DNA from 3 places in the Comamonas aquatica genome. Region 3 is predicted to be linked to each of the others. Evidence: predicted binding sites of a transcription regulator. Region 3 holds the regulator's gene; each other region holds the start of a gene.
What was found. The regulator FNR, encoded in region 3, switches genes on or off when oxygen is low (the NO sensors DNR and NnrR bind a similar motif). The targets are predictions, from matches to a motif close to TTGATNNNNATCAA.
Positions count from the first base shown of each region.

Region 1: azu (azurin) is a predicted target of FNR. The motif match lies at 2,120-2,133, and genes of this name have one in related genera.
Region 2: KAQ61_RS16945 (universal stress protein) is a predicted target of FNR. The motif match lies at 3,807-3,820, and genes of this name have one in related genera.

Region 1 covers NZ_CP072916.1:625,693-631,938, reverse strand. Annotated here, with positions in the region: gene KAQ61_RS02960 (Bug family tripartite tricarboxylate transporter substrate binding protein) at 195-1,166, shown strand; gene KAQ61_RS02955 (plasmid pRiA4b ORF-3 family protein) at 1,448-1,975, shown strand; gene azu (azurin) at 2,296-2,751, shown strand; gene KAQ61_RS02945 (hypothetical protein) at 2,920-3,273, shown strand; one part of gene KAQ61_RS02940 (IS5 family transposase) at 3,314-3,586, shown strand; one part of gene KAQ61_RS02940 (IS5 family transposase) at 3,588-4,112, shown strand; gene trhA (PAQR family membrane homeostasis protein TrhA) at 4,279-4,899, shown strand; gene KAQ61_RS02930 (ATP-binding cassette domain-containing protein) at 4,948-5,691, opposite strand; gene KAQ61_RS02925 (YiaD family glycine zipper/OmpA-like lipoprotein) at 5,881-6,246, shown strand, end outside.
Region 2 covers NZ_CP072916.1:3,609,185-3,615,430, forward strand. Annotated here, with positions in the region: gene KAQ61_RS16930 (AmpG family muropeptide MFS transporter) at 1-1,106, shown strand, start outside; gene KAQ61_RS16935 (response regulator) at 1,245-1,973, shown strand; gene KAQ61_RS16940 (ATP-binding protein) at 1,981-3,249, shown strand; gene KAQ61_RS16945 (universal stress protein) at 3,327-3,752, opposite strand; gene KAQ61_RS16950 (metallophosphoesterase) at 3,855-4,709, opposite strand; gene KAQ61_RS16955 (LysR family transcriptional regulator) at 4,765-5,721, opposite strand; gene KAQ61_RS16960 (hypothetical protein) at 5,868-6,083, shown strand.
Region 3 covers NZ_CP072916.1:901,877-908,122, reverse strand. Annotated here, with positions in the region: gene KAQ61_RS04240 (sulfite exporter TauE/SafE family protein) at 1-37, opposite strand, end outside; gene hemN (oxygen-independent coproporphyrinogen III oxidase) at 43-1,422, opposite strand; gene fnr (fumarate/nitrate reduction transcriptional regulator Fnr) at 1,627-2,352, shown strand; gene KAQ61_RS04225 (hypothetical protein) at 2,423-2,728, opposite strand; gene KAQ61_RS04220 (FixH family protein) at 2,977-3,264, opposite strand; gene ccoG (cytochrome c oxidase accessory protein CcoG) at 3,340-4,770, opposite strand; gene ccoP (cytochrome-c oxidase, cbb3-type subunit III) at 4,842-5,756, opposite strand; gene KAQ61_RS04205 (cbb3-type cytochrome oxidase subunit 3) at 5,784-5,921, opposite strand; gene ccoO (cytochrome-c oxidase, cbb3-type subunit II) at 5,935-6,246, opposite strand, start outside.

The sequences.
Region 1 (6,246 bases), 280 kb from region 3:
TTTTGCTGCGCCTTACGATTACTTACAAAACCCCGTACTGGACAACACAGGGCCTTGGTAGTAGCGCGCACCAAAAGTGCGCAGGCCGTCGCATCACGCACAAAACGCGCGACTTCCTCGAATCGCTTGCAACAAAAAGCCAAAACCCGTTGCGCGCCATCACTGGACGACATGAATCCTGCACAATGTCCGACATGAACCGTCGAAACATCCTGCTGTCCTCCGTGGCCCTTGCCGCAGCAATGGCCTCTCCTTTGACCCAAGCAACTGAGCAGCCCATCCGCCTGATCGTGCCTTATGCGCCTGGCGGTCCGCTGGATGTCACCTCGCGGGCCCTGGCCGAACGCGTGCGCGACAGCCTGGGCACCGTGATCGTGGAAAACAAGCCCGGCGCCGGCGGCAACATCGGCGTGGACGCCATTGCCAAGGCCGCCCCCGATGGCAAGACCATCGGTCTGGCTGCCACCGCCACCCACGGCGTGAACCCCTGGCTGTACAAAAAGCTGCCCTTCGACGCCGCCAAGGACTTTGCCCCCATCACCCAGATGGTGCGCGTGCCCAACGTGCTGGTGATGAACGCCGAACGCGCCAAGGAACTGAACATCAACTCCGTCGCCGAACTGGTCGCCTACGCCAAGTCGCACCCTGGCAAGCTCAGCTACGGCAGCGGCGGCAATGGCAGCTCGGGTCACCTGGCCGGTGAAATGTTCAAGCAGGGCCTGGGCTTTACCGCCGTGCACATTCCCTACCGTGGCGCCAACCCCGCACAGCTGGCCCTGCTGGCGCGCGAGGTGGACTTCAACATCGACAACCTGGCTGCGGCCTCGGCCAACATCAAGTCCGGCAAGCTCAAGGCCCTGGCCGTGACCACCGCCGCCGAAAGCCCGCTGCTGCCCGGCGTGCCCGCGCTGTCCAAGAGCATCCCCGGCTTCGCCATCGACACCTGGTGGGGCCTGGTGGCACCGGCCGGCACCCCGGCCGACGTGATCGACAAGCTGAACAAGGCCTTCACCGAAGCCCTGAAGGACCCCGAAACCCAGAAGCGCTTCGCCACCCTGATGGCCGAGCCCGTGCCCACCACGGCCAAGCAGTTCGGTGACTTTATGGCCGCTGAGCGCGCCAAGTACGAACCCGTGGTCAAGGCCTCGGGCGCCAGCGTCGACTGACGCCGTCGCCAGCACATGTGACCAAGGCACCTGCGGGTGCCTTTTTTTGCACCCAGTCTTGGGCCAGGCCAGCCGCACCCAGGCACCATCCATCTCATGCAGCGCACGGCCGTGCGCAAACACAAGCACAAGCGCCCGCTGCGTGCACAGGGCCGCGCCAAACCCCAGCACACCAGCAGCCAGTACTTACCCGCAGTCGCCACCGGCCTTGCATGCCTGGGGTACAACCAACACACGGGCAAGGCCGCAGCACCGCCGCCACGCCCCAGGAGGAGAGGACCATGCCCAAAATACGCCACAGCTACCAACTGCACATCCAGCTGTGCGACATCAGACCCGCCATCTGGCGCCGCTTAGTGGTCAGCGACTGCACCAACCTGGCGCAACTGCACCGGCTGATCCAGGCCGCCATGGGCTGGAGCCCGCGCCACGATTACCTGTTCGAGATCGCCGACCAGCGCTACGGCCAGCCCAACCCCGACTGGCCCGAAGATCCGACCATGGACGCCCGCCGCTACAGCCTGGGCCAGCTGCTGCAAGGCCAGGCCTTGCCCATGCGCTACGTCTACAACCTGGCAGACGAATGGCTGCACCGCATCAAGCTGGAAGCCTGCACCCCGCTGTCCGGCCCCGAAGCGCTGGGCAACCTACCCCTGTGCCTGGACGGCCGCAACACCTGCCAGCCCGACAGCGGCAGCGATGGCGCCGATGCCCCGCCCTTCGACCTCGCCTCCACCCAGGCGCGCATCCAGGCCCTGGCCCGTGCCCGCACCACCCCGGAGGCCCGTGCAGAAACTGCATTGGCATAAAGGCTATTAAAAAGATGAGCGTTTAGCCCAGTTCAAACTTCGGTTTCAAAGACAAAACACTGTCAAACCTTGGATGAATCAGCACAACACGCTCACTTATCAATACCCCACATCGGCGATTCGGCACCCTGGGGTCGGCATTTATTGATCCGCGTCATGTCCCGGGGTAAAAATCGACCCGATCTAAGTCTGCAGGCGGCTATTTCACCCAAACCTGTAAATTCAGCATCAAAATAAGTGTTGACTGGACAGCTGGAGCCCTGGCTTCACGTCTGCCGAGCACCTCTTACTTCACTGATTGATTCGGAAGGATTCGCGCTATGAAAAAGACTCTGATGACGCTGGCCCTGCTGGCCGCTGGTGGCATTGCTGCACCTGCCATGGCTGCCGACTGCGCCGTGACCGTCGAAGGTAACGACCAAATGCAATTCAATGTGAAGAACATTGAAGTGCCCAAGTCCTGCAAGAGCTACACCGTGACCCTGAAGCACGTGGGCAAGATGCCCAAGTCCTCCATGGGCCACAACATGGTGCTGACCACCACCGCCGACGCCACGGCCACGGCCGCCGACGGCATGAAGGCCGGCGCTGCAGCCGACTACGTGAAGGCCGGTGACACCCGCGTGATCGCCCACACCAAGGTGATCGGCGGCGGCGAGACCACCAGCATGACCATCGACGTGGCCAAGCTGAAGGCCGGTACCGACTACACCTACTTCTGCTCCTTCCCTGGCCACTCCTTCATCATGAAGGGTGCCCTGAAGCTGGGCGCCTAAGCGTTCGCCGCTTCCGAGCCCAGGCCACCAGCCTGGGCCGCCCCACAGCCCCGTGCGCTTGCGCCGGGGCTGTGTGCTTTGTGGACCTAGCAATTTCACGCCAACCAGGCTGCAGCGCGCATTCAGTGGACGCACAATGCGCTTTTTTCATAGCATCTGATTGCCTCCATGACCACGCAAAGCTTTGAACTGGCGTTCTTCACCATCGGCGAACTCGAAGGCCTCAGCGGTGATGCCACCACCCGCACCGCCCACATCGACATCCCTGCCGACTGTCTGCCCGTGGCTGCCACGCTGCAATCCGCCCGCCAGTGGCTGGCCGGGCAGCATGCCCAGGTCGACATGGAATGCGCCGCCGACCTGCCGCTGCGCGGCCACTTCACGTTCCAAAGTGCCCAGGGCCACCAGGGCTTCCACGTCGACAGCGCACAGCTGGTGGCCATCGACGAAGGCTTTGTCGTGCGCGCCAGCCTGGACAACGGCGTCTGCGTGGAAAGCGATGTGCTGGCACTCAGCCTCTAAGAACGTGTTTACGATCCTTCTATGACTCGACAATAGCCGAGTGAAGAGAAAGCCCTACGCCAGCGACGTCAGCAGAGAGAAGTTTGCGCAGATCGAGCCGCTGCTGCGCAGCGTGCGGCGCACCACGAAGCCGGTGACGGTGGACTTGTATGAAGTATTTTGCGCAGTGCTTTACCTGCTGCGCACAGGCTGTCAGTGGCGCTTCCTGCCACCGGAGTTTCCCAAGTGGCAAAGCGTGTACGCCTACTGGCGCAAGTGGAGTGAGCCTGACCAGCACGGTGTGAGCGTGCTGGAGCAGGCTTTAAAAAAAACAGGTTGGCGCGGCCCGCGAGAAACTGGTGCGCAACGCATGCAGCGCGTTCTTGATCGTGGACGCGCAGAGCGTGAAGAACACGGACACGGCGGCCCTGAAGGGCTATGACGCAGGCAAGAAGGTCTCGGGCATCAAGCGCCACATCGCGGTGGATGCCCAGGGCTTGCCGCATGCCATAGCGGTGACCACGGCTGAGGTGACGGATCGCAAAGGGGCACTGCAGGCGCTCAAGCGCTGCAAGCCCAACCTGGGCCGAGTGCAAAGTGTGCTGTGCGACAGCGGCTACACCGGCAAGCCTTTTGAGCAGGGTGTGCAGGAGATTGTGGGCGAGCACGTGACGGTGCAGATCGCCAAGAGGAGTGAGCTGCACACCTTCAAGGTCATGCCCAAGCGCTGGATCGTCGAGCGCAGCTTTGCGTGGCTGGACAAGAACAGGAGGCTATGGAAGAACTGCGAGCGGCTCTTGAACACCAGCCTGCAGTTCGTCCACTTGGCTTTCCTGGCCCTACTGCTCAGGAGATCGTAAACACGTTCTAAGACCTGCATCCGCCCCTGACACGGCCCGTTCCCTGCACGGGCTTTTTTGCGCAGCTGTCACGCCTGAGCTGCCAAACGCCCCCGGCCAGGCGCTGACAGTGCGATGGCCCATCGCCCGGCTTGCATTTCTGGCAGCCGCCGCCAAGATGGCAGGCATGTACCCCGGAGAACGCTTCAACGCCTGGTCCCACCTGGTCGGCGCCGTGTTTGCGCTGACAGGGGCGACGTGGCTGATCGTCACCGCCAGCCTGCGTGCCGACGCCCAGGCCATCACCAGCGTGGCCATCTACGGCACGGCCATGGTGCTGCTGTATGCCATCTCCACCGTCTACCACAGCGTGCGCGGGCGGGCCAAGCGCATCCTGCGCAAGTGCGACCACCTGAGCATCTACCTGATGATTGCCGGCAGCTACACGCCGTTTTGCCTCATCAGCCTGCGCGGGGCCTGGGGTTGGAGCCTGTTTGGCGTGGTCTGGGGCCTGGCCGTGCTGGGCATGCTGCAGGAAATCAAGCCCCGCAACGCGGCACGCGTGCGCTCTCTGGTGATCTATGCCGTGATGGGCTGGGTCGCCCTGGTGGCCACCGGCCCGCTGCTGCAGGCCCTGGGCCCTGCGGGCTTTGCCTGGCTGGCCGCTGGCGGGGCGCTGTACAGCGTTGGCGTGGTGTTCTTCGTGCTGGATGGGCGCGTGCGCCATTTCCATGGCATCTGGCACCTGTTCGTGATTGCCGGCAGCCTGGCGCACTACGTCGCGGTGCTGGGCTACGTCGTGCCGTGACGACCCAAGCCTGCGCCTGAGATCGCAGCGCAGGCGGCAGTTGATTCCTCAGGGGTTTTCGTCGAACAGCAGGTTCTGCTGCCGGTGCAGATCGCCCGGCCCGGCCTGCGGGGCGCTGTCCGCCTCGGGCAGCAGCGGGAAGGCCAGCACCTCGTCCCACAGCACATGCGGCAGTGGCTCCCAGTGCGCCACCAGCACCCAGCGCGGGGGCTGTGTCGGATCGGCCAGGCGATCTTCCAGCGCGTCCAGGGCCTGGCACAGGTAGTGGATGCCGTCGCTGTCCAGACCGGCGATCGGCTCCTCGATCAGGGTCAGGCGTGCACCCGAACACAGGGCCGCCACCAGCCCCAGCTTGCGCAGGCTGCCGGTCGACAGGTGCCACAGCGGCTTGGACAGGTGGGCTTGCAGGGCAAAGCCTTCGCAATGCTGGAGGCAGTCTGCATCGCTCCAGCTGGGCCAGTGGCTGGCCAGGGTCTGCAGCCATTGCTGGGCGGACATCTCACGGTCGTGCAGCGGCTGGCGCGGGTTGTGCCAGTACACCTGGTCGGTGTAGGCCTGGGGGTCTTCCTGGCTGCAGACGCCGGCGCAGCGCACCTGGCCGTGGGCAGGCAGCGCATGGCCGGCCAGCACCGGCATCCAGCGCGCGGCCTCGTCGCCGGTGTCGTCCACCACCACACACAGCCCAGGGGGCAGTGTTTCGCTCCAGCCCGTGGCCCTGGCAGGCGCATTCACGGGCCACAGGTCGGTCCAGGCCATTTCGGGCTGGACATGGTGTTCATGTTGCTTGTGCATGCACGGCCTCCCTTCCCCCTCTAGCGAGGTTTGAAAGCAATGTATGTCAGCGCATTGCCCGCCGTCAAACCGATTCCCTGCGCCACCGAGGCCCATCCAACCCCTGGTCAATCCGCGGTTTTTTGTTATTGGCTCGAAGTGAATTGCTATACATTTTGATTCTTCGATTTTGTAACAGGGAGAAATACATTGCGAAATACCACCGCTGCCGTTCTGGCCTTGGCCACCGCCGTCGCGCTGACCGGGTGTGAAACCATGACCGACACCCAGCGCAACACCGCCCTGGGCGTGGGCATTGGCGCGCTGGCCGGCGCCGGCATCGCCAAGGCCACGGGCGGCAAGGCCGGTACGGGCGCGCTGATCGGCGCGGCCGTGGGGGGCGTGGGCACCTACATCTGGTCGGCCAACATGGAACGCCAGCGCCAGGAGCTGGAAGCCGCCACGCGCGGCACCGGCGTGACAGTGTCGCGCACGGCGGACAACCAGCTGCAGTTGGCCATTCCCAGCGACATCTCGTTCGATAGCAACAGCGCCACCATCAAGAGCCAGTTCCGC
Region 2 (6,246 bases), 1.3 Mb from region 3:
GGGTGTGGTCGCCGCTGGTGGACCGCCTGCCGCTGCCGGTGCTGCACGGCTGGCTGGGGCGCCGGCGCAGCTGGCTGCTGCTGGCGCAGGGCCTGATCATCGGCGGGCTGCTGGGCATGGCCTTCACCGATCCGCAGCAGGACCTGAACCGCATGGTCTGGTGCGCCCTGGCCGTGGCCTTCGGTTCGGCCACGCAGGACATTGCGCTGGATGCCTTCCGCATCGAATCGGCCAACGCCGAGCGCCAGGCCGCGCTGGCGGCCACCTACCAGACGGGCTACCGGCTGGCCATGATCTGGGCCGGCGCTGGGGCGCTGTGGCTGGTGGCGGCGGCCCTGCAGGGCACCACCACCTATGTGCATGGCGCCTGGCAGCTGGCCTATGGCGTGATGGCCGCCAGCATGCTGGTCGGCGTGTGCACCGTGCTGCTGTCGCCGGAGCCAGCGGGCCGCGCGCAGACCCCGGCGCGCAACCTGGGCGAGTGGCTGCGCGAGGCGCTGGTGGCCCCGTTTGTCGACTTTGTGCGCCGCTACGGCTGGCAGGCCATCCTGATCCTGGCGCTGATCGGCATCTACCGCATCAGCGACGTGGTGATGGGCATCATGGCCAACCCCTTCTACGTCGACATGGGCTACAGCGAGGGCGAGGTGGCCACGGTCAGCAAGGTCTTCGGCGTCATCATGACCCTGGTGGGGGCCTTCATCGGCGGGGTGATCTCCATGCGCATCGGCGTGATGCGCGTGCTGATGCTGGGGGCTGTGCTGTCGGCCGCCAGCAACCTGCTGTTCGCCTGGCTGAGCACGCGCGGCCACGACCTGACCGGCCTGACCCTGGTGGTCAGCGCCGACAACCTCGCCGGGGGCATCGCCTCGGCGGCGTTCATCGCCTACCTGTCCAGCCTGACGAACGTGCAGTACTCGGCCACGCAGTACGCGCTGTTCAGCTCCATGATGATGCTGGCGCCCAAGTGGCTGGCCGGCTTTTCGGGCGCGTTTGTCGACGTCCATGGCTATGCGACGTTCTTCGTCGGCACGGCCTGCCTGGGCCTGCCGGTGCTGCTGCTGGTGGCCTTGGCCTCACGCATCAAAAAGGCCGCCAGCGCTTGATGCGCCTGCGCAGACTGCTATGGCTTTGAACTAGCGGTTCGGCCCACACAGGCCGGCCGCTGCGCCGCGCCGCCCGGGCGGCCTGCGCTTTACCCGGGCTTTACGTGACAGACAAACAGGCCCCCTACACTGGCGGGCATGAGCACACACAACCTGTTGATGATCGAGGACGATGTGCGCCTGGCCGACATGGTCAGCGCCTATCTGGGCCAGAACAGCCTGTCGGTGCAACACTGTGCCGACGCCACCAGCGGCCTGGCCCAGCTGCAGGGTGCCGGGGCGCTGCCGGACCTCGTCATCCTGGACCTGATGCTGCCCGACATGGACGGGCTGGAAGTCTGCCGCCGCCTGCGCGCCATGCAGGGGCCTGCCGCCAAGGTGCCGGTGTTGATGCTGACGGCCAAGGGCGACCCCATGGACCGTGTGATCGGCCTGGAGATCGGCGCCGACGACTACCTGCCCAAACCCTTCGAGCCGCGCGAGCTGCTGGCGCGCATCCGCGCCATCCTGCGCCGCCGTGGCGACGATGCGCCCGCCGCCAGCGCGGTGCGCAGCACGCCGGCCCTGCGTTTCGGCAGCCTGGAGATCGACCGGGACGCCCGCACCGTGACCGTGGCCGGACAGCCGGCGGAGTTGACCAGCTACCAGTTCGACCTGCTGGTGGCGCTGGCTGAGCGCGCCGGTCGCGTGCTGACGCGCGACCAGATCATGGAGGCCGTGCGTGGCCGCGAGCTGGAGGCCTTCGACCGCTCCATCGACGTGCACATGGGCCGCATCCGCGCGGCCATTGAGGCCGACCCCAAGGCCCCCAAGCGCATCCTGACGGTGCGCGGCGTGGGCTATGTCTTCGCCAAGCAGCAGGACTGAGGTGCGCATGTTCAAGGTCTTTTCCCAGCGGCTGTACCTGCGCATCTGGCTGGCGGTGGTGGGCGGCGTGGCCGTGCTGACCCTGGTGGTCGGCTGGGCCTGGCGCGTGGCGGAGGAATACAACGCCAGCAACAACGCCCAGCAGACCAACAACGCGCGCGAACTGGTGATCCGGGACGGGCAGGGGCAGATCCTGCTGCAGGGCCCGTTCGAGCGCATCCGCCGCCCCGGCGCGGACGGCGTGGTGTTCAACATCGAGGGCACGGACGGTCAGACCTACCACCTGGAGATGGCCCCGCGGGCCCAGCCTGGTGGCGGCAATCCGCGCGAACGCGCCGGGGGCGGCCGCCCGCCCCCAGGGCATGGCGGCCAGGACTGGGCCTTCTGGCTGCGGCCGCCGTTCGGCTTCCTGTGGCTGCTGGGCCTGATCGGCCTGGTGGTGGTGGTGGGCGTGTTCCCCATCATCCGGCGCCTGCTCAAGCGGCTGGAGAACCTGCAGCGCGGCGTACAGCGGTTCGGCGAAGGCGACCTGAGCGTGCGCGTGCCCACCGAGGGGCGCGACGAGGTGGCCGACCTGGCGCGCCAGTTCAATGCCGCGGCCGGCCGCATCGAGGCCCTGGTGCAGTCGCACAAATCGCTGCTGGCGAATGCCTCGCACGAGCTGCGCTCGCCGCTGGCGCGTATCCGCATGGGGCTGGAGCTGATGGGCGGCGACAGCGCTTCGGTGGCGGCGGCCAAGGCCGAGATTCAGCGCAACATCGCCGAGCTGGACCAACTGGTGGACGAGATCCTGCTGGCCAGCCGGCTGGAGTCGCCCGAGGTGGACGTGGGCAGCACCGAAGCGGTGGACCTGATCGGGCTGGCCGCCGAGGAATGCGCGCGCGTGGATGCCGACCTGGACGTCGAGGCCACCGAGGGCCTGGAGGTGCCGGCGATTGCCAAGCTGGTGCGCCGCGCCCTGCGCAACCTGCTGGAGAATGCCCGCCGCTACAGCCATGGCGAGGTCAGCCTGACGCTGTCGCGCGAGGGGGCGATGGCCGTGATCCGGGTCGAGGACATCGGCACCGGTGTGCCGCCGGCGCAGCGCGAGCGCATCTTTGAAAAGTTCTACCGCCTGCCCGGGGCCAGCGAGCGCTCGGGGGGCGTGGGCCTGGGCCTGTCCCTGGTGCGCAGCATTGCGCAGCGCCATGGTGGCAGCGTGCGTTGCGAGGACCGCCGCGACGGGCGCCCCGGCGCCAGCTTCGTGCTGCGCCTGCCGCTGCAGGCGGCCGGTTGAGACCGCGCCGGAGGAACCTTCCACCCACAAAAAAGGGCTGCCACTGGCAGCCCTTTTGGCAGTGTGCGTGTGCGGGATCAGCGGATCAGCATCACGGGCACCGAGCAGTTGGCCAACACCTGGGTGGAGACCGAGCCCATCACCAGCTTGCCCAGCGAGCCGTGGCCGTGGGTGCCCATGATGATCAGGTCGAACTTGTCGTCTTCGGCGATCTTGGCAATCGTGGTGCCGGCAGGGCCGATTTCGGCACGGGTGTGCACGGTGATGCCGCTTTGCGCCAGGAACTTGGTGACGGGGTCCAGCACCTTGGCCGATTCTTCCGCGTAGTACTCATCCACCATGTCCTTGCTCAGGGCCGCGCGGGCGCGGGGAGGCAGGGCCGGCTGGACGGTCAGGGCGGTGTATTCATGGCGGCCTGCGGTGATCAGCTCTTCGTGCGCAGCCAGGTAGGCCAGCATTTTCTTGGTGAAGGGGCTTCCGTCGACAGCGAGCAGGATTTTCATGGCAAATTCTCCAAAAGGACAAGGGACAGCGTAATCACTGGCGCCAATGTTGTCTTGACTTACGTCATGTTTTTGGGGCGACGCAGCGGGAAAGCCCAGAAATCATAAGCGGATGCAGCGGCTGGGCTGGAAATGCGCCTGCTCGCCCTTGCGCGCATAGCCCAGCGGGTTGGCCACCACGCGGCACTGCCAGGGGCGGCCATCGGCATGGCGGCCCAGGGCGGTGTAGTCGCTGGGGGCGTGCAGGTGGCCGTGCAGCCACAGCTGGGCTTGGGGCAGCAGCTCGTCCAGCGTATTGCAAAAGCCGGCCGTGCCGGGCACCAGGCCGTAGCGCGGGTCGCTGCTGCGCAGGCTGGGGGCGAAGTGGGTCACGACCACGGTGGGGCCGTCGCAGGGTTGCTGCAGCGCGTTGCGCAGCCAGGCCTGGCATTCCAGCGCCTGGGCGCGCATGGGCTCGGCCAGAAAGGGCTGGCCGTGGCGGGTGCCACCGGTCTTGCTGAGGTAGAAGTTGGCGGCGCGGAAGGACTTCTCGCGCAGCTTCAGCAGGCGACCGACGTCGCCGGCCTGCACCTGATCGTCCAGCAGGGCGATGGCGTCGTAGTCGGTCCACAGCGTGGTGCCGACAAAGCGCACGCCGTCCAGCACCGTGGTGGCGCGTTCCAGCCAGATGAGGCCCAGCGTATCGCAGACGCGGCGCAGGCGGTCGTGGGCCGCGTCCCAGTCCTGGGCGTCGTACTCGTGGTTGCCGGGGACGAACACCACCGGGCAGGGCCAGCCGGCGAACTGGGGCAGGGGCGAAAAGCGCTCCAGCCCGAAATACTCGCCCTGCAGCAGGCTGCCGGCCTGGTAGGAGCCGATGTCTCCGGCCAGAACCAGCACCTGGGCATCGGCGGCCGGGGTGGGCTGAAAGTGGGGGTGAACTTCGAGGTGGAGGTCGGACAGCAGTTGCAGGTTCATGGCGACAAGAAGGTGCTCGGCGGCCATTGTCCGGCATCGCCGGGACGCAGGGTGTTCAGGGGCTGAAGGCTTTGAGGGCGGCGCGGTTCAGCGCTTGCAGCAGCCAGTCGTAGGCGGGGCGGTGCGGACCGCGCTTGTGCCACAGCGCGTCGACGTGCACGGCGGGCACTTCCAGCGGCAGCGGGTGCACCTGCAGCTGCGCCGCCAGCCCGGTGATGGGCACGAAGTGGCGCGGCAGCACGGTCACCAGGTCGGACTGGGCCACCACCCGGGCGGCCGTGGTGTACTGGTTCACGGTCATCACGATCTGCCGCTCGCGGCCCAGGGCGGCCAGGGCCTCGTCGATGAAGCCGTAGGCGCGGCCCGAAAAGCTGACCAGCAGGTGGCGGGCGGCGCAGTAGTGCTCCAGCGTCAACGGCATCCAGGCCAGGGGGTGGTCCTTGCGCATCACGGCCACGTATTCGCCGTCGTACAGGCGCCGGTGCTCGTGCGCCACCAGGGTGCCGGCCTGGGCGCGGGCGGTCAGGTCGGCCAGCACGGCGGGGAAGTAGCCCACGGCCATGTCGGCGGTCTCGGCATCCAGCAGGCCGCGCGGGTCGCGGGTGGTCAGCGGCACGATGCGGATGGCCAGCTGCGGGGCCTCGCGCTCCAGGATGCCGACCAGGTTGGGGATCAGGGTAGAGGCCGTGGCATCGGCCATGGCCAGCACCAGGGTGGTGGTGGCGCTGGCCGGGTCGAAGCGCTGCGGCGCCAGGCTGTGCTGCAGGTTGTCCAGGGCCTCGCGCACCACGGGCCACAGCGCCTGGGCGCGCGGCGTGGGCTGTACGCCATGGCCGCGGCGCACCAGCAGCTCATCGCCCAGGGCGTCGCGCAGGCGGCGCATGGCGTTGCTGACAGCAGGTTGTGTGAGCGCCAACTTGTCGGCAGCGCGCGTCAGGCTGCCCTCGGCCATGACGGCATCGAACACGCGCAGCAAGTTCAGGTCCAGCAGGCGAAAGTCGTGGGGCGTCATGGCGGAAGATTTAATCATCACTGTGGTGAATGATGATGATTCAAAATATAAATTTGAAGTGTTTTAGGGATAACCCTAGTATTGCGGCTGTGCACTGACCGATGGACCACAAGTCCACACCCAGGCGCACGTTTTAGGCCCTGACCATGACCACCTCGACCATCGCCCATTCCACTCCCCGCCAGGCTCCCCAAGCCCTGTTCCCTTGGCTGATCTCCATCGCTGCACAGCAGTGGAAGGCCTGGAAGGCCGCGCGCCGTGCCGTGCGCGCCGATGAGCTGACGTGGGACATGGCCCTGCAGGATGCCCGCGTGATGGCCGACCTGTCGCGCGCCATGTCGGCGACCGCCGGCCAGCGCTAAGGCGCCCCCGGCCCTTGCGGGCCAACGCCCCAAAACCCCAAAACCGCCGCTGCGCCGTCAGCGGCTTTTTTGTGGGTGCATAAAAAAAGGAGCATGCAGCGCATGCTCCTTTTGCTTTTGGCTGCGCTGGATGCCTGAACGTCTTCAAACACCAGCGCAAGCA
Region 3 (6,246 bases):
CCATGAAAAATGCCGTCCAAAGCAGAGAAAGCGCCATAGGGATCAGATGATCCGCGAAAACCTGGCCCGGTTGCGATCTGCCTGCAAATAACGATCAAACACCAGGGCGACGCCGCGCACGAAGAACCAGCCCTTCTCGGTCACCTTGATGCAGTCGTCCTGGATTTCCACCAGGCCTTCTTCCTGCTGGCTTTCGAGTGCAGCGATTTCCGCCGCAAAATACTGCGGGAAGTCGATCAGCCATGCGTTGTTGATCGACTCGAACAGCACCTCGCCCTGGCACATGATGGTCATAATCACGGCGCGGCGGATCAAGTCATCGCGCGTCAACGCCAGACCACGCACCACGGGCAGGCGCCCCTGGTCCAGCAGGTCGTAATACTCTTCCAGCGTCTTGGCGTTCTGGCTGTAGGTGGCCCCCACGCGGCCGATCGCAGAAACCCCCAGCGCAATCAAATCGCAATCCGGCTGGGTGCTGTAGCCCTGGAAGTTGCGATGCAGGCGACCCTGGCGCTTGGCCACTGCCAGCGCATCCTCAGGCAAGGCAAAGTGATCCATGCCCACATACACGTAGCCCGCATCAATGAAACTGGCGATGGCCGCCGAGAGCATGTTCACCTTGTCTGGCGCAGGCGGCAAGTCCTGCTGCAGGATGCGGCGCTGGGCCTTGAAACGCTCAGGCAAGTGGGCATACGCATACAAGGCAATGCGATCCGGGCGCAGCTGTGCCACCTGCTGCAGCGTACGCGCAAACGATTGCGCGTTCTGCTTGGGCAGGCCATAGATCAGGTCCACATTGATGGACTGGAATCCGAGTTCGCGCGCAGCGGCCACCAGATCGAACACCTGCTCGGCGGGCTGCTCGCGGTGCACGGCCTTTTGCACATCGGGATCGAAGTCCTGCACGCCGAAACTCAGGCGGTTGAAGCCAACTTCCTTGAGCACAGCCAGGCGCTCGCGCGTCACCGTGCGCGGGTCCACCTCGATGGAATACTCGCCAGCAGGATCAAAGGCGAAACGCTCGCGCAGCATCTGCCACAGCTCACGCAACTCGTCATCGGACAGGAACGTGGGCGTTCCTCCGCCGACATGGAACTGGCTGACCACCTGCCCCCGCCCGCAGTGCTGCAGGTGCAGATCGACCTCGCGCTCCAGATAGCGCATGTACGTGGCCGCACGCTCATGGTGCTTGGTCACGATCTTGTTGCACGCGCAGTAATAGCACAGCGATTCGCAAAACGGGATGTGCACATACAGCGACATCGGCTGCTTGGCAGCCGCAGCGACTTTGCGTTGCTTCAGAGCCAAGATATAGTCGCTATCACCAAACGCTTCCACAAACCTGTCTGCTGTGGGGTAAGAGGTATAGCGTGGACCAGGTACGTCGTAACGACGCAGGAGTTCGGGTGTGACGACAGTCATGAATCTTTTTTCCTTGATTGTTAGACTGTGCACCAAGGGCCCGCAACCAACCTTGACGTGAATCAAGAGGTCTGCGATCAAGCAATGCCACAATTTTGACAAGCATCATTCACCGCAATCCCAGTTGTAACAGCTTCTTTTTTACCGACCTTTAACGCACCGCGTGACCCGCAAGAATGCCTGCACCACGCCGCGTCCGAGTACATGACCCCTCCAACCATCAAAGTAACCTGTTCCAACTGCAACCTGCGCGAGCTGTGCATGCCCGTGGGGCTGAGTGAGCAGCAGTTGCAGCGCATCGACGAAATTGTGGCCACCCGCCGCAAGGTCAAGCGCGGCGGCACCCTGTTCCGCAACGGGGAGCCCTTCACATCGCTGTATGCCATCCGCACAGGCTTTTTCAAGACCTGCGTGGCTACCGAAGATGGTCGCGACCAGGTGACAGGCTTCCAGATGGCCGGCGAGATCATTGGTCTGGATGGCATCGTGCATGACCACCACACCTGCGATGCAGTGGCCCTGGAAGATGCCGAAGTGTGTGTGATGCCGTTTGACGGGCTGGAGGAGGTGTCGCGCGAAGTGACGGCCCTGCAGACCCACGTGCACAAGGTCATGAGCCGCGAAATCGTGCGCGAGCACGGTGTGATGCTGCTGCTGGGCAGCATGCGCGCAGAGGAACGCTTGGCGGCCTTCATCCTGAATCTGGTGCAGCGTCTGCACGCACGCGGCTTCTCGTCGTCGGAGTTGGTGCTGCGCATGACGCGCGAAGAGATTGGCAGCTACCTGGGCCTGAAGCTGGAGACGGTCAGCCGCACTTTCTCGAAGTTCGTCGAAGAAGGCATGGTGGAGGTCAAACAGCGCCACGTGCGCATTCTGGATACCGCCGCGCTGCAACGCCTGGTCAACAGCCACCAAGACTGCAACAAATAACCACCTACCGCTGCCTCAGCGCAGGTCCACGAAAAAAGCCTTCCTGCATCAACAGGAAGGCTTTTTTCATTCACGCGTTGTTGGGATAGCAGGCCTGCAGCCGCTCGGGATCGCCGAGCCCGGCCGACGGCGCCTGGGCTTGGGCGTTGACCGCTGCGCTGGGCAGGGCCAGCACCATGGTCATCCAGCCGGCCACGGCGAAGACCGCCCAGAACGCAAAGAATGCCAGGGTGTAGATGGCCGTGCGCGACAGCTCCACCGCCTGCCCCATCCACAGCATGTCGTGCGGGTCAAACGCCGCGAAGACCAGCATCTCCATCACGCCGGCAGCCACAAAGGCCGGCCAGCCAATCCACATCCAGCGTCGTGTCCACATAAAAGCACTCCTTCGCAAGGGGTTGTAGATAAATTGTGTCCACAGGCGCAGCACCATGGTTGTGGGACAAACACTGAATAAAAAAACATAGCTGCCAGCGCTTGTTGTCACTGGATTTCAAATAGTTTTCTATTTAAAACCTAATGTTTGCATGCGCTAGCAGCTATGTTTTTAGCCAACCACCTCCGCGCTGTCATGGGCCACCCCTGCCGCCGAGAGCAGCGCAGGCAGCCTGTCAGCGCGCTGCATCACTTGGGTGCCAGGTTGGGCAGGTCGTCCGCAGGGGTGGCGGCATGGTTGCGCACCACGTGGGCGGGTGCATGGCTTTTGTCCGGGTTGCGCAGTTGCTCGTTGATGTTCACGCCCTTCTGGTAATAGTCGGGGTCCACGACGGGATCTGCGCCACGCGTGGCAATCACCAGGGTGGCAATGCCCGCCACCACCACGATGGCAGGACCCGCCACCACCAGCCACACATGACCGAACTTCCACCAGGGACCGGTCGAGACTTCGGGCTTCATTTCAGCTTGAGACATCCTAGACTTTCTGAGAAATAAACAAACACCGCGCACAGCGCCCGAGGGCACCGTGCGCCAGACCCACATCCACGCTCAACGCGGCACCAGGAACACGGATTTTTCGGACACCCGGCCCTCACCGCTGCGCGCATCGATGTCGAACACGATGTGGTGCGAGCCGGGCTCTGCCGCACCGTAGGGAATCTGCACCCGCACGGCCACGCCGCGCGTCTGGGCGGGCAGCACTTCGACCTCGCCACCCTCGACCAGCTCGATCCCGTTGAGACCGTGCACCTGCACATGGTAGGTCTGGGCGGCCTCGGTGGCATTCATGACCTGCAGCCGATAGACATTTTCCAGCTTGCCGCCCGCCACGATCCGGGCCAGCGAGGCGCGGTCGCGGATCACGTCCACCTTCAACGGCTCGCGCAGCGCCATGCTCACCACCATCGCCACCGACAGGCCGACCAGGACGGCCCCATAAATCAGCACCCGAGGGCGGGCGATGCGCCGCAGGATCTGGGAGCGCGGCCAGCGCTGGGTGACAGCGTTTTGCGTCGTCAAGCGAATCAGGCCCCGCGGGTAATGCATGTTGTCCATCACGTTGTTGCACGCATCAATGCACAAGCCACAGCCGATGCACTCGTACTGCAGACCGTTGCGGATGTCGATGCCCACCGGGCAGACCTGGACGCAGAGCTTGCAGTCGATGCAGTCGCCCAACCCCTGGGCCTTGTAATCCGCATCCTTCTTGCGAGGACCGCGCGCTTCGCCGCGCACAGTGTCATAGCTGACCACCAGCGTGTCCTTGTCAAACATCGCGCTCTGGAAGCGCGCGTAGGGGCACATGTACTTGCAGACCTGCTCGCGCATGTAGCCGGCATTGCCATAGGTGGCGAAACCGTAGAACAGCACCCAGAAGATCTGCCAGCCACCTTGCAGGGCCAGCAGTTCGCTGCCCAGCTCGCGGATGGGCACAAAGTAGCCCACGAAGGTGAAGCCCGTCCACAAGGCAAACACCACCCACAGCAACTGCTTGAGCGATTTTTTCCAGACCTTCTCCCAGGTCCAGCCGGCCTGGTCCAGACGGATGCGCGCACTGCGATCGCCTTCGACCTTGTGCTCGATCCACATGAAGATTTCCGTGTAGACCGTCTGCGGACAGGTGAAGCCGCACCACAGGCGCCCGGCCACGGCCGTGAACAGGAACAGGGCCAACGCACTGATGATCAGCAGCCCCGTGAGGTAGATGAAGTCCTGCGGGTACAGCACGTAGCCGAACAGGTAAAAGCGCCGCGCGCCCAGATCGAACAGCACCATCTGACGCTGCCCCCAATCCAGCCAGGGCAGGCCGTAGAACAGCAGCTGCGTGGCCCACACCATCAGCCAGCGCCAGCGCATGAAAGTCCCGCTGATGGAACGCGGATAGATTTTCTTATGCGCTTCGTAAAACGAGACAGATTTTTCCTGGCTTTCCGCTTTGATAGGAATGACTTTTTGCGGTTTCTTTTGCTCGGAACTCATGAATTACGCTCCCCTAATCGCACCAAATAAAAAGGCGGCACACAGTGCCGCCTTTTGGATCGCCACAACGATCAGTTAGCCGCTGCGGGCTTGTGTGACAAACCCCAGACATAGGCGGTCAGAACGTCGATCTGGGCAGGGGTCAGTTTCTTGTCCTGCGCAGGCATTTCGTTCATCTTGCCATTGTTGATCATGTCCACAATCGCCTGTTCGCCCCAGCCGTGAAGCCAGATGTCATCGGTCAGGTTAGGCGCGCCGAGCATGGTGTTGCCCTTGCCGTCCATGCCGTGGCAGGCTGCGCAAGCGGTGAACTTGGACTTGCCCAGCGAAGCCTTCAGCGAGTCATGGGGACTGCCGGACAGGCTCAGGACATAGTGGGCCAGGTTGCGCACATCGTCGGGAGAACCCACGGCTTCGGCCTGGGGAGGCATCATGCCGATACGACCCTGGGTGATGGTTTGCTTGATGTTCTCAGGCGCGCCACCATGCAGCCAATCGCTGTCGGCCAGGTTCGGGAAGCTCTTGCTACCGCGGGCATCGGAGCCGTGGCATTGCGCGCAGTTGTTCATGAACAAACGCTCGCCGATGGCCATGGCCTGGCTGTCCTTGGACACATCTTCCGTGCTCATCGCCGTGAAGCGTGCATACAGTGGCTCCAGCTCGGCCTTGGCTTTTTCCACCTCGGCTTCGTAGGCGCCCACCTGGCTCCATTGCAGCTTGCCGGCATAAGTACCCAGACCGGGGTAGGCCGTCAGGTACAGCAGACCAAAGATGATGGTGATCACGAACATCCAGACCCACCAGCGTGGCATGGGGTTGTTCAGTTCACGCAGGTCTTCGTCCCAGACGTGGCCGGTGGTGTTTTCCTCATCGGAAACCACCTTCTTGCGGGCGGTAATGACCAGGAGCACCAAGCAGCCGACGATGCCGGCTAAGGTAATGCCTGCGACATAGACCGACCAGAAATTGTTTATGAAATCGCTCATGGGATCTTCTCGTTCTGGTGGAGAGAATCAGTCTTGTTGGAAAGGCAGCTGCGCCGCCTCATCAAAGCGGGCCTGGTTACGGCGGGCATACGCCCACCACCAGATGCCTAGAAAACACGCCAGCGATGCCAACGTCGCAACAATGCGCATGGTGGTGATATCCATAACCCGCTCCTTCTTACTTCAGCGCAGTGCCCAGACCCTGCAGGTAAGCAATCAATGCTTCCATTTCGGTCTTGCCCTTGATCTGCTCCGCTGCACCGGCGATTTGCTCGTCGGTATAGGGAACACCCACCGTACGCAGCGCAGACATGCGCTGGGCCACCACGGTGTGATCCACCAGGTTCTTCTGCAGCCATGGGTACTCGGGCATGTTGGACTCGGGCACCACATCACGTGGGTTGTTCAAGTGGATACGGTGCCATTCATCGCTGTACTTGCCGCCCACGCGGTGCAGGTCAGGACCGGTACGCTTGGAGCCCCACTGGAA